DNA from 3 places in the Viridibacillus sp. FSL E2-0187 genome. Region 1 is predicted to be linked to each of the others. Evidence: riboswitches for the same ligand, from Rfam matches in the RefSeq annotation. Region 1 holds a riboswitch; each other region holds the start of a gene.

Region 1 (4,612 bases):
GTCAAAAAATAGCTCATCCATTTAGACTTCCTCCAAACTGAATATAAACAGAGACAATGCTAATAAAAATAAGTGCAATGAATACCCAATTTTTTTTAGAAAATGAATAATCATTCTCTAATAATGTTATATCGTCCTTATAGCATCGAGAATTCATCGCAATAATTAACTCTTTTGAACGTTGAAACACATGAACAAATAAAGATGAAACAAGTAACCCTAACGAATGAATACTTTGTTTCACAGTTAAATAACCAAGACGAGAATTTTGAGCTTGATGAATTTTAAGTGATGTTTCTAAAAAAACGAAAATGAAGCGATATGTGATTTCAGTTAATTCAATTAATAAAGAGGGAACTCTCAGTCTACGTAAGACATGTAAAATATCATGTACAGGTGTAGTCAACGTTAAGAAGTATAAGCAACTAATACTACTTAGCACTGTGAAAAATAATTGAATTGCCGTCTCAACACTATTTTCCGTAATAAAAATATGCAATCCTAACAATTTAGTTGTCCAAAGTGAAGAAGTGATTAATGAATCATTACTTGAAAATGAAATCAATATAGTCAGCATACTCGATAATAGGAAAAAACTAGGCACTAATAATAACTTGAAATAATATTTAAAAGGAATTTTCGCACCTAAAATTGTAAAAGCACTCATCACAGTGAATGTGATGAGTGATACAAGTGTATCTTTCACAGTTAACGAAAATAACATGAGAAAAAAGGTGAATACCATTTTTTCTATTGGATGAATATGCTGCCAACGATTCATATAAGCATATTTATCAATAAGAAGCATCTTATATTTGACCTTCTTTGTTATTAACATTATCTTTGCGTTTGTATTTACCTCTTGTTAGACCAACAAAATAACCGATAAAACCAGCACCAATGGCTGCTTGAAGGCAGAATAATAGACTTTCAATTTCACCACTTGGTGGCTCCCAAATACTTGAGAACCAAGGCTCATATGAAGCATTTATTTCACCAATGGCAGCTTCAGCTTCACCATCAGCTCCTCCAAATTCAGCCCCTTTTTGAATGAAAAGAGGGAAGATTGCAAGAATGACAACGATTGAGATTAATATTAGATTTTTTTTCATCGTTGTTCAGCTCCTTTCGAGAAGACGTGCAGCGCTTTTAACTCAGCTACGTTGTATTTTTTTAAGAAATTCATAATGACTACAGTTAAAATACCTTCAGAAATAGCTAAAGGAATTTGCGTTAATGCAAAAATACTACTGAATTTCGTGAAAGAAGCAAAGAATCCACCGACTTCAGAAGGGAATGCAAGTGCTAATTGAATAGAAGTGACTAGGTAAGTGCCAAGATCACCTAAAGTTGCAGCCAAAAATACAGCAATTGCAAAAGATAAGCCTGCTTTAGAAGCCCCTTTGTATACACCGTAAGCAATTAGAGGACCAACGACTGCCATTGAAAAGGCATTTGCACCAAGTGTTGTTAAGCCACCGTGAGCTAAAAGCAATGATTGAAATAAAAGAACAATAAAACCTACAATACTCATTGCAAATGGACCGAATAAAACAGTTCCTAAACCTACACCAGTAGGGTGAGAACAACTACCTGTTACAGATGGAATTTTAAGTGCAGATAAAACAAAAGCAAAAGCCCCAGATAAGCCAAGCATCATTTTAGTATCTGGATTTTCCTTAATTGTTTTACGTATTGATCGGAATCCAAGAATCAAAAATGGAATTGTTACTGCCCACCAAAAGATAGCCCATTCAACAGGTAAGAACCCCTCCATAATATGCATGGCAAATGCTTGTTTTGGAACAATCATGACAAATGCTAAAAAGTATATCATTTTCCAGTTAACTATTGATTTTAACTTATTCATATTATTCTCCCTTTTGTTTATGTATTTTTACTAGATATACATTTATATATAAATAACACCTCCTATGAAATACCTCTCAGGGTAGGGCGTACAGCGATTTTTTGAATAAAAAAGCACCTCTTTCATAGAAAGAAGTGCGTGAAGGAAAAGTCATCAAAAAATAAGACTTACTCACTTTCACACCCATCCTCGTAGGTTGAAACAGTTCCTCACTTTATGGCAGGTCTCCTGGCTTAGAATCATCATTTTGCTACAGCCTTCCCGTCATTTGACAGTGACATTATGTAGCAAAACTCCTCAACACAGTGGCGGGACCGCGTCGGATTAACACCGACTTCCCTTTTAAGTTAAAAGCTAATTTAACACCATAAAGTTTATTGAATTGTTTGATTTCAGAATATAGTGTATCATGAGAATTTTCTTTCTACTATATTTTTTTATAGAATTTTCAAAAATATTGAAATTAAGTAGTAAGGTAGATATAACCTTTCTGAACGACATTATATAGGTGAAAATGCAAGTTCTAAATTATGTCAAGATAATATTCATAAAAAAATCTATTTGAATCTAGTAAAATTTAGTATATGATAGTTACAGATTTAGAATTTACTGAATAATACAATTGAATATCAAATTTAAAAGTGCCGACATGTTTGGTTTATTGAGCATGTTGGATAATAGGGAAATCGGTTAGAATCCGATGCAGCCCCCGCTACTGTAACGCTGATGAAATGATAATACTCACTGGTGAAATACTGGGAAGAGATCAAAGTAAAGTGACGCGTAAGCCAGGAAACCTGCTTTTATAATTATGAACGATACTTTTCGGAGGGAAAGGTGAAGGCTACAGTGGATGACGCTTGTTTTTTTTGGTGTGTTGTCTGAATAATCTAGTTTTTAAACCTTAATTCTTTGAATTAAGGTTTTTTTATTTGCAAAATTGATGACTAGTTGCCAATTCACCTTATTTCCATAGACTTTTCTTAAAAAATGATGAACACCATATGGGAGGATCACTATGACAACTTGGAATTTAGAAAGTATGAAAAGTCATTTGCTTATTTGCAATGGCAGTAGTTGTTTGAAGAAAGGCGGGGAAGAGGTAACGCTGGCAGTGAGAGATGAGATTACTAGGCTTGGGATTGACGAGCAAATACATACTACTCGAACTCGCTGTAATGGTCGTTGTAAAGATGCCTGTGTCGTAATTGCATATCCACAAGGGACTTGGTATAAAGCTGAATCTCCTGAAATTGGCCGTCAAATTGTTCGTGATTGTATGGATCAGCAAGTTGCCCCGCATGTCGTCTACCAAACAATTAATGGTAGCATGACGAAAAACCCGACATCAGGAGCGATTAAAGGTATTTCGAAAAACAAATAGTTAGATGTATTGAAAAGGAGATGTTTGAATGTCGCAACTTGGCAAACTTTATGTAGTTGGTTTTGGTCCAGGGGATTTTAAACATATTACAACTAGAGCAGTTGAAGCATTGCAAGAAAGTGATTTCATAATCGGTTATAAAACGTACGTTGAACTCATTCAAGATTTAATTGATAGTAATACATCAGTCATCAGTACAGGTATGACTGAAGAAGTTTCTCGGGCTCAAGAAGCTGTAAGACAAGCTGAAAACGGCAAAAAAGTGGCGGTTATTTCAAGTGGAGATTCCGGTGTCTACGGTATGGCCGGACTAGTTTATGAAGTGTTAATAGAAAAGGGATGGACAGAAGCAACCGGTGTTGAAATTGAAGTTATTCCTGGTATTTCGGCAATTAACTCCTGTGCTTCTTTACTGGGTGCACCAGTCATGCATGATTCATGCACGATTAGCTTAAGTGATCATCTAACTCCTTGGGATTTAATAGCAAAACGTGTAGAAGCTGCGGCTATGGCGGATTTTGTAATTGCTCTTTACAATCCACGTAGTGGCCGTCGTACTCGACAAATTGTTGAAACACAACGTATTTTACTACAGTATCGTTCGCCAGAAACACCAGTAGGGTTAGTAAAAAGCGCCTATCGTGATAGACAAAATATCATTATCACTAATTTAAAAGATATGTTGAATCATGATATTGGCATGTTAACGACCGTTGTCATCGGCAATTCATCGACATTTTTGTATGACAATAAAATGATTACACCTCGTGGTTACCAAAGAAAGTACACATTGAATGCCGAAAAACAACCACTTAAACCACATCAACGCTTGAAGGAAGAGGCAGAGCCGTGGGCAATGGACCAAGAAACTGGCATTCAGCGTAGTCAAAACATTGATAGTGCACCTGCTTTAGTAAGAGCTAAGGAACCGTCAGTTGTAAAAACAGAACCAAAACCTAAAATTAGCTCATTTGAAATGGCATTAGATGCATTAACTCGTGTAACGGGTAAACAAGTGGAAACTCAAACTACTTTTGTACAACAAGAAATGGAAGCTATTTTCGAATTAGCCGTAAGCCCTGGGGTTGCCAATAAAAGATTTACACCAAAACAAATGATGACATTAGCTGAAGTAGTTGGAGAAAAAGGGACTATGGAATATACACCAAATCATAATATTCTTTTGAAAATCCCAACAACAACACCAGATATCATTACAGCTAAACTGCAAGAAGCAAACTTTATTCTGTCACCAGTTGGTGATGTTGTCACAATTAAAGCATGTGATTTTTGTGATGGTGAGAAAACTGGCGGTATTCCATATGCAGAGGAACTTCAAGAAAAACTTGGCGGTCTGA
Region 2 (4,612 bases), 570 kb from region 1:
CATATATTGACCTTGAATTAATTCAAAGTACGTTTCCTCGTAAAGAGAAGAAATTTTGTCCCATATATCGGACGAATGTATTTCGATCTGTAAGAAAAATTCATTTATTGTTTGAAGCCATAATAAGTAATTTTGTTCATTTTTATAGCTGTGCCAAAGTGATGAAACAATTTGCGTGAATTGTACTTGATCTACATTATTTAACGTAACTAATACTTGATAAAAATAGTCTGGTGAAATATTTTTAGTAAATCCGTTATCGATATATTCTTTTAGAACCTCAAACCAGGGTAAAGATTCTGTTCGAATTAACTCATTCACAGCAAGCTCTACTGCACTGTCAAAATCTTGCTGTTCTTCATAAAAGGAACGTGCTATTGTTGTGACGTTTGGATAATCGGGATTTAAAGAAACCGCTTCTTTAATAACTGCGAAAGCTGAATTAATGTTATTTTGCTCGATGTAAAGAGACAGTAATTGCAGAATAATTTCGGTCATAAGTATTTTGTTATCAGTAGTAATGGAGGTATATACATTTTCAGCAACTGATAATTGGTTAAGTTCGAAGTAAGCATCCGCAATATTTTTTTGTGCCCATGGTGCTAATTCATTACTAACTTTCTCCCATTTAAAAATAGCTGATTCAAAATCTTGATGGTGATAATAAAATTCACCTTGTGCAAAACGTATATAAGATCCATCAGATATCTCATTTTTTTGTTCGTTTAAATAAACTTCTCCAAGTATTTGAAGAGGTGGATGTGTTTCATTCTCTATTAGGAATGTTTCATAATATATCTTTTTGATTAATTGTTTTTCTAATCTCATTTTTTCCTCCACTATATCTTGAAGAATACATTTTCCTCCAAGTGTAAATACTTTTTTGTATTTATGCTTTTTATATTAACAAAGAATGTGTCTTGAAAAATTTCATTTTCCTTTCATTTTTCAAGTAAGATTGTGTTTTAATGAGAAAAGTTTCAGTTTTTTTTCAATTTCACTTCCAAGTTGAGAAACAACATGATAACTTAATGCGAATATAATATTCTACATTAAGTTGTAACATTCCATGTAGAGTTCGGTTTAAAAACAATGTATAGTGAATAAGTATTAGGTATTGTGATAGGGTGATACGAAATTTAGTTAGTAAGTATATGGGAATCTGTCGATAATATCCTAAAATATTATTACATTTTTGAGAAGGAGAATTTTACAACATGATTATGCAATTCAAGAGAATGGGTGCGTTAGTGGCGGCTACTGTGTTGATGCTGAGTTTATGGATAGGGGTTACGCCTAATTCTGTAGAAGCTGCCTCAAAGAGCGTTTATACAATTTCACCAAAAACAGTACCGGTGGATAAAACGATGTTGAAATACACTACATATAACAGTAATACCAAGCATTATTATGTTCTACGTTCCTATCTAGAGAAATTGGAGAAAAAAGGTGGCGGAACGCTAGTATTAAAAAAAGGAACTTACACAATTAGTAATACGCTATATGTTCCATCAAATGTAACTATAAAAATGTATGATGGTGTAAGTATTGTCAAAGGTCAGAAAACTGGCACGAGTAAATTTAAAGCTTCAAAATCAATTTTTCAATTCATAAAACCATCAAAAGCCAATAAATCGGGTGTATATGGCAAGTATAATGGTGAAAAGAATATTTCCTTCATAGGAGAAGGTAAAGTAACGATTGATATGAAATACGAGAAAGATAGCATTGCCTTGATCATGGGGCATAACCAAAATATAAAAGTGGAAAACATCCAATTTAAGAATATGTATTCTGGACATTTTATTGAACTAGATGCTTCTAAGAATGTTGTGATACGAAAAAATACGTTTACAAATTCCAAAGCATCAGCAAACAAGAACAAAGAAGCGATTAATATTGATACACCGGATAAAACAACAGCAGGGTGGAGTCAAAAATGGAGCAAGTATGATAAAACGCCAAATCAAAATATAACAATTGAAAACAATAAATTTAAGAATCTTGATAGAGCTATTGGTACCCACAAATATTCAGGTAAAATGTATCATGATAAAGTGATCATTCGTAATAATCAAATTGACAAAACACGCTTGGATGCTATTCGTGTCATGAATTGGACGAATGCTGTTATTGAAAAAAATCTAATCCGGAATGTAGCAAATGGAAATGCTAGTACCCGTGGAATTTTAGCTAGTGGCGCAATCAACCCAACTATTAAAAACAATACTTTTGAGTCAGTAGGAAGAACGATTCAGTTTATGGCTTGGAAGAACAGTGGTCCAGGCTCACAATACGATATTACGTACAATAAGCTAAATGAAGCTAACAAAAAAGCACTTTTAACAAATAAAGCCGTTAATACTTCTGAAACAATTATTCGGATTAACAATACTTACAATGAATTCATAAAAAACACAGAAAAATTACAACTTGCATCAAAGTGATTTTCTGGATAGAAGAGACCTTCAACAATAAGAAGGTCTTTTTTATGCTGAAAGGTCTGGGACAGTAATTGATTCTTAGAAGTTAAAAAATAACAAGACTTAAAATTGATATGGCTTTAAGTTGTAATAACGAATATACTTTATATTAGGAAAACTTTTATTATTTTCATAAAAAATCACATATAGTATTGGAATAGGTGTATTTGTTTAATAGCGAATACTTAAAAGGGAAGTCGGTGAAAATCCGACATGGTCCCGCCGCTGTAAGGGTGAGCCTCATGCACATAAGTCACTGGATAATATCCGGGAAGACGCATGCAGGCGATGAACCTAAGTCAGAAGACCTGCCTGTTCTAAAAATGCTGTTAACCTACGGGAGATAGGGAGGTGTTAGAGTGCTAGGAGACAAATTTGTTCTGAAACTATAAGCATTTCTGACCTTTTTAATTGGGTTAGGAATGCTTTTTTGTATTTGAGTATATTTAATAGTGAAAATTCCGAAAATGAAGGTGAGTAAATATGTTTATAAAAAAATATAATAGACTAAGAAATTTCCCTATTCTACTAGTGATTCTCGTGATTTTTATTACTGGTTGTAGTAACAAAGCAAAAGAACAAGACAATACTGCTGATAAAGATCAATCAAAAGTTGTTACTTTTTCCATGACTGGAGATATAGGCGACTTAAACCCACATACATATTTTCCAAATGAGTTTTTTTCACAAGCTATGGTATACGAATCTCTTGTTTACTACGGGAAGGGTGGGGAAATTCAACCTTGGCTAGCGGAAAGCTGGGATATTTCGAATGATGGTAAAGAATATGTATTCCATCTAAGAAAGGATGTTGAGTTTTCTGATGGTTCGAAGTTTAATGCGGCAATTGTTAAGAAAAACTTCGATACAATTTTAGATAATCGGAAACAACATGAATGGGTAGAGTTAATCAACCAAATCAAAAATACAGAAGCAGTGGATGAATATACATTTAAACTTACTCTTCATAATTCTTATTATCCAACGCTTCAAGAATTAACATACATAAGACCTTTGAGGTTTGTTGGAGAAGCTGCTTTTCCTGACAGCCAAGACACATTTAAAGATGGACTTAAATCTCAAATTGGGACAGGTCCATGGGTACTTAGCGAATATAAAAAGAATGAGTTTGCAGTTTTCACAAGAAATGAAAGGTATTGGGGCACTAAACCGAAAGTAGATAAGGTAGTTGTTAAAGTTATTACAGACGGAGAATCTAGAGTATTAGCATTTGAGAAAAACGAACTCGATTTTATTTTTGGAAATGGCGTAATAAGTCAGGATTCCTTCCAGTTCTTAAAGGATTCGGGGAAATATGAAACTAAATTATCAGAACCTACGGCTACAAGAACATTATTATTTAACACAAACAAAGAAGCAACTAAAGACCATAAAGTGCGATTAGCACTCAATTATGCTTTCAATAAACAGGCTGTAATCGATAATATTTTTTATGGTATGGAAAAAAAGGCAGATACTTTGTTCCCACCTGTTTTGGAATACACAAAAATTGATATAAATCCATATGACTATGACGTTGCGAAAGCAGAACAGTTATTAGATGAAGCAGGGTGGAAAAAGGTAGAGGGTAAACCGTTTAGAGAAAAAGATGGAAAAGAGCTTCAACTAGAGTTCCTATTTAATAGTACGGATAACATCCAAAAGTCGATTGCTGAATTTGTCCAAGGTGATTATAGAAAACTAGGAATTGATATTAGGTTAACTAGTCAGGAAACGAATACTTTCTGGACAACGGCATTCCAAGGAAATTACGATATATTATTTACATCGACATGGGCCGTGCCTTTTGATCCACATTCTTATTTAGCCTCAATTACAACAGATTCGGAAAATGGTGGTCCAGATTATACTGCATTATTGGGTTTGCGAGAAAAGAAGGAAATTGACGAGAAGATAAAAAAAGTACTTTTAACTACAGATGAAAAAGAAAGAAAAATGCTGTATACAGATATTTTATCAACGTTACATGATCGAGCGGTATACTTACCGATTTCTTACCAATCAAATGTCGCTGTTTATCACAAGAATATTAGTGGTTTAGATTTTTTACCTCAAGAAGCTGAGGTACCTTTAACTACAATTGATGTCGAATGAAGCAAGCTTTATTA
Region 3 (4,612 bases), 1.7 Mb from region 1:
TAATGAGATGATGTTTCAGTTGGAGCAAAACTATCGTAAACAAGAGCATTTCGTATCGAACGCTTCTCATGAATTAAAAACACCTTTAACAGTAGTTGAAAGTTATGCTCGTCTATTAAAACGTCGTGGTTTTGATAATAAAGAAGTAGCAAATGAAGCTGTACAAGCAATTTTAAGTGAGTCCATTCGTATGAACGAAATGATAAAACAAATGCTGGAATTAGCTAAAAATAAGGAGAATATTCCACTAACAATTGCAGCCATCGATATTTATAAAGTATTAGAGGATACACTGCATCAAATGCATCAAGCATACGGGAGAGAATTTAACTTATTAGGAAATGGGCCAGTAATAATAAAAACTGATGAGCAAAAGCTAAAACAGTTATTCTTTATATTCTTAGAAAATGCCCGCCATTATAGTGAACGTGAAATCAATGTAAGCATAGCAAAAGAGGGATCGCAATTAGTTGTTCGCATTCAAGATTTCGGTCAAGGCATTGCCAAAGAGAATATTCCTCATTTATTTGATCGTTTTTATCGTGTTAGTGAGGACCGCAATCGCAAAACGGGTGGTACTGGTTTAGGATTAGCTATTGCACATGAAATTGCTGAGCGTTTAGCTATTAACATCACTGTATTAAGTACACTAGGTGAAGGAACTACAATCGTCTTACGATTTGAAAATAGTAATGAGGGGGAACAATGATATGCGTATCCGCGAAAAACTATCAATACTATTCATTGTGACACTCATCATTATTGCGACTATTCTTAGTATCATGATTTGGGATAAACTGACGAAAGAAACATCACTTACAACGGAAGAAATCTATAATGATATTGAAACGATGTATGGAGGAGAAATTATCTCTTTTCTTACTATAAACGATCAATATAGAGTACAGCTTCAAAGAAATAACAAGCTTTATCAACTCAATGTTGATGCAGAATCGGGTAAAATTCTACAGATGACTCAGGATAAATCGGATGTTAAAGAAGATATAAACTATCTAGCAGAAACTAAAATACGAAAAATTATTAAAGAGCAATATGACGGGAAAATAAAAAAAATATCACTCAATACAAATAAGGAAGAACCCGTATACCAAATAGAAATAGCGAACGGAAAAGAGCATATTAACTTATTAATAGATGCTATTAATGGGGAAGTTTTATCAGAAATTCAAGCTGATGCAGAGCAAGATTCTTCACTCTTATCTAAAGAACAAGTGATTACTATTGCAAAGAAAAAGCTAAATGGAACTGTTGATGAAATTTCTTTTTATGATACGAGTGATGGTGGATATTATTTAGTAGAGATTGAAGGAAACGACAAAGATGCAGTCTTTCAAATTCACGCTATTTCCGGCAAAGTGATTTCGACTACGTGGGATTAATAATTTCTCATCAAATTCTAATCTTGTTCTCCTTATTCTTTCATTTTCGTTGTGTAAAGTATAAGTATCAACAAAGAGGAGGAAATTAATTATGAAAAAAATGATTACGGCATTAGCAATTACAGGGTCACTTGCAGTATCTGGAGTAGTTGCTGCAGCAGGCATTCAAACTAACTCAGGTAAAATTTTATCTTCAGAAGAAATTTCGAAAAAAGCACTTAGCTATGTAAAAGGTACAGTATACAAAGTAGAATTGGACAAAGAAAAAGGTGTTCAAGTATATGAAATTGATGTACGAGGCAAAAGTAAAGAATACGAATTAACATTAGATGCTAAAACGGGAAAGTTACTAGAAAAGAAAACAGAAACAACAAAAGTTTCTAATACAGTAAATAATAAAAATGTAATTGGTTTAGCAAAAGCGAAAGAAATAGCATTAAAATCGGTTAAAGGTTCAGTCAAAAAGGCCAAATTAGATCGAGAAGATGGTATTTACGAGATTGAAATCATTAGAGCTGGGTATGAATACGATTTTGATATCAATGCGTACACAGGGAAAATTGTGAAAAAAGAAAAAGAGAAAATTTCGAAAAAAGTAGTAACTGGCAAAGTAATTGGTTTAGAAAAAGCGAAACAAATAGCTTTAAATAATGTTGGTGGTACTGTACAAAAAGCCAAATTAGATAAAAGTGATGGCGTATACGAAATCGAAATTATTAACGGCACAACAGAATATGAATTTGAAATTCATGCAAAAACAGGGAAAATACTTAAAAAAGAATCAGAAGTAGCTGACGATGTAATCACAACTACTAAACCAAGTACTCCTAACACTGGAAATACAGCAAATCCTTCAACACCTAATAAAGTAATAGGTATTGAAGAAGCAAAAGCAATTGCATTAAAAAGTGTTAATGGTACAGTGAAAAAAGCAGAGTATGACCGTGAAGATGGAGTATATGAATTTGAGATTTTAACTACCGATTATGAATATGATATCGATGTCGATGCAATAACTGGGAAAGTTATGATTACTGATAAAGAAAGAATTACAAAAACACCAAATAATCCAGCAACACCTTTCATTGGTGAGCAAAAAGCTTCTCAAATTGCTTTAACAAAAGCGAAAGGGACAATTACTAAAATTGAATTAGATGAAGAAGACGGCGTTTATGAAATTGAAGTTAAAGATGGTATGTACGAATACGAATTAGAAATCGATGCTAAAACTGGTACTATTCTAGACTTCGAAAAAGAGTATGAAGACGACTAATTGTTACTAAAATAGATTTTGTGCTACCCAAAATACAATTTTGGGTAGCTTTTTATTATTTTTCACTTAAAAACAATCCTAACCTCCTGTTTTTTTAAATTAAAATAGACATTATAGCAAATTATGAAACATTTTTCGTAGGTCTTTTGCTTTCATTTACTTTAATTTTACGATTCTACTTGTCTGAAAGGAACACAATATGTTAGATTAGATTAATTAATAGAACACAATATATAGTATGTGAGCAAAAAAAGGTACCATATACGGTTTAAAAGGGAATTCGGAAAAGAAACCGAAGCTGTCCCCGCAACTGTGAATGCGGACGACTGTCAATTAACCACTGAGCAATGCTTGGGAAGGATGACAGTTGGATGATGCATGAGCCAGTAGACCTGCCTTTTTTTGCATGACGACACTTTCTTCGGGGGTTGAGAAGTGGAAGCGAGAGACTTTACATTAAACAATTTACTTTTGATTTCAAAAGTAATTTTTTGTTGTGATTTCACCAGTTTCCAATTTTAAAACCTAGAGCGATGGCTCTGCCGAAGAAGGCAGATTCATCGCTTTTTATATTTGTAAAAAAGGAGACGACGATATGGTCCAATTAATGACAAATGAAAGATCAATATTATTATCCCAATTGGAGGAAGAGTTCGGTAGAGAAGAAATTAGCCAGCTTATTAGAAAGTCTGAACGTTGGGGAAATAAGAATCCAGAAGGCACTGACGCTGAATGGACAAAGGCGATGAGCCTAGAAGCGTTAAGTTTTTTAGATGAAGAGGACACATATTGGACATTCGTTGCAGCTCGCTTATTATTGGCAGGTGTTTATAGAGAAGCATCTACAGTAAGACAATTAGAAGTAGGGCAGGTATACACAGCATTTGCTAAACAAGTTGAGAAGCTTGTCGAGAAAGGTTTATATGATCCAACTTTAACAACATCATATACAAAACAGGAACTTGAAGAAATAGGCTTAATGATTGAACCTAAACGTGATGAAATCTTTACATATATCGGATTGAAAACACTGTTGGACCGTTATGTAACTCGAGATTTTGATAAAACACCAATCGAATTGCCCCAAGAGCGTTGGATGATTATAGCGATGACACTAATGCAAAATGAAAAAACAGATCGTCTTGCGAAAATTAAAGAATCTTACTGGGCAATGAGTAATTTATATATGACGACTGCTACTCCTACATTATCAAATGCAGGTAAAACGCATGGACAATTGTCAAGTTGCTTTATCGATACAGTTGATGACAGCTTACAAAGTATTTATGATTCAAATACTGATGTTGCGACACTTTCGAAGTTTGGCGGTGGTATCGGCGTCTATATGGGGAAAGTACGTAGCCGTGGCTCATCCATTCGTGGTTTTAAAGGGGCATCAAGCGGTGTTGTTCCTTGGATTAAACAATTAAACAATACAGCAGTATCAGTAGATCAATTAGGGCAACGCCAAGGAGCAATTGCTATTTATCTTGATATTTGGCATAAAGATATATTCCCATTCCTAGATTTAAAATTAAATAACGGTGATGAGCGTATGCGCGCGCATGATATCTTCACGGGCGTTAGCTTACCGGATATTTTCATGGAGGCTGTTGAAGCACGAGAAGATTGGCACCTATTTGACCCACATGAAATTCGCGAAGTAATGGGCTTTAACCTAGAAGATTACTATGACGAAAAACGTGGACAAGGTTCATTCCGTGAAAAATACAAAGCTTGCTTAGCTAACCCGATATTAACACGTGAAGCTGTACCAGCAATTGATATTATGAAACGCATTATGCGTAGCCAATTAGAGACTGGCGTGCCTTTCATGTTCTATCGTGATGAGGTAAACCGTAAAAACCCAAATAAACATGAAGGTATGATTTACTCAAGTAATTTATGTACAGAAATTTTCCAAAACATGAGTGCTACT

What was found. Region 1 has a riboswitch for cobalamin ahead of MHH85_RS09890 ((2Fe-2S) ferredoxin domain-containing protein). Riboswitches for the same ligand answer to the same signal wherever they lie in the genome.
Region 2: it holds a riboswitch for cobalamin, as region 1 does, so the genes downstream of both, nikA (nickel ABC transporter substrate-binding protein) here and MHH85_RS09890 ((2Fe-2S) ferredoxin domain-containing protein) in region 1, are expected to answer to the same signal.
Region 3: it holds a riboswitch for cobalamin, as region 1 does, so the genes downstream of both, MHH85_RS17905 (ribonucleoside-diphosphate reductase subunit alpha) here and MHH85_RS09890 ((2Fe-2S) ferredoxin domain-containing protein) in region 1, are expected to answer to the same signal.

The regions. Positions count from the first base shown of each region.
Region 1 covers NZ_JBBOVG010000001.1:2,040,919-2,045,530, reverse strand. The annotation lists gene MHH85_RS09910 (energy-coupling factor ABC transporter ATP-binding protein) at 1-21, opposite strand, end outside; gene cbiQ (cobalt ECF transporter T component CbiQ) at 14-808, opposite strand; gene MHH85_RS09900 (energy-coupling factor ABC transporter substrate-binding protein) at 810-1,112, opposite strand; gene MHH85_RS09895 (energy-coupling factor ABC transporter permease) at 1,109-1,870, opposite strand; cobalamin riboswitch at 2,072-2,255, opposite strand; cobalamin riboswitch at 2,499-2,689, shown strand; gene MHH85_RS09890 ((2Fe-2S) ferredoxin domain-containing protein) at 2,889-3,254, shown strand; gene cobJ (precorrin-3B C(17)-methyltransferase) at 3,283-4,612, shown strand, end outside.
Region 2 covers NZ_JBBOVG010000001.1:2,610,015-2,614,626, reverse strand. The annotation lists gene MHH85_RS12815 (dynamin family protein) at 1-828, opposite strand, end outside; gene MHH85_RS12810 (right-handed parallel beta-helix repeat-containing protein) at 1,218-2,447, shown strand; cobalamin riboswitch at 2,626-2,813, shown strand; gene nikA (nickel ABC transporter substrate-binding protein) at 2,967-4,598, shown strand.
Region 3 covers NZ_JBBOVG010000001.1:3,697,248-3,701,859, reverse strand. The annotation lists gene MHH85_RS17920 (sensor histidine kinase) at 1-709, shown strand, start outside; gene MHH85_RS17915 (PepSY domain-containing protein) at 711-1,400, shown strand; gene MHH85_RS17910 (PepSY domain-containing protein) at 1,492-2,673, shown strand; cobalamin riboswitch at 2,909-3,087, shown strand; gene MHH85_RS17905 (ribonucleoside-diphosphate reductase subunit alpha) at 3,269-4,612, shown strand, end outside.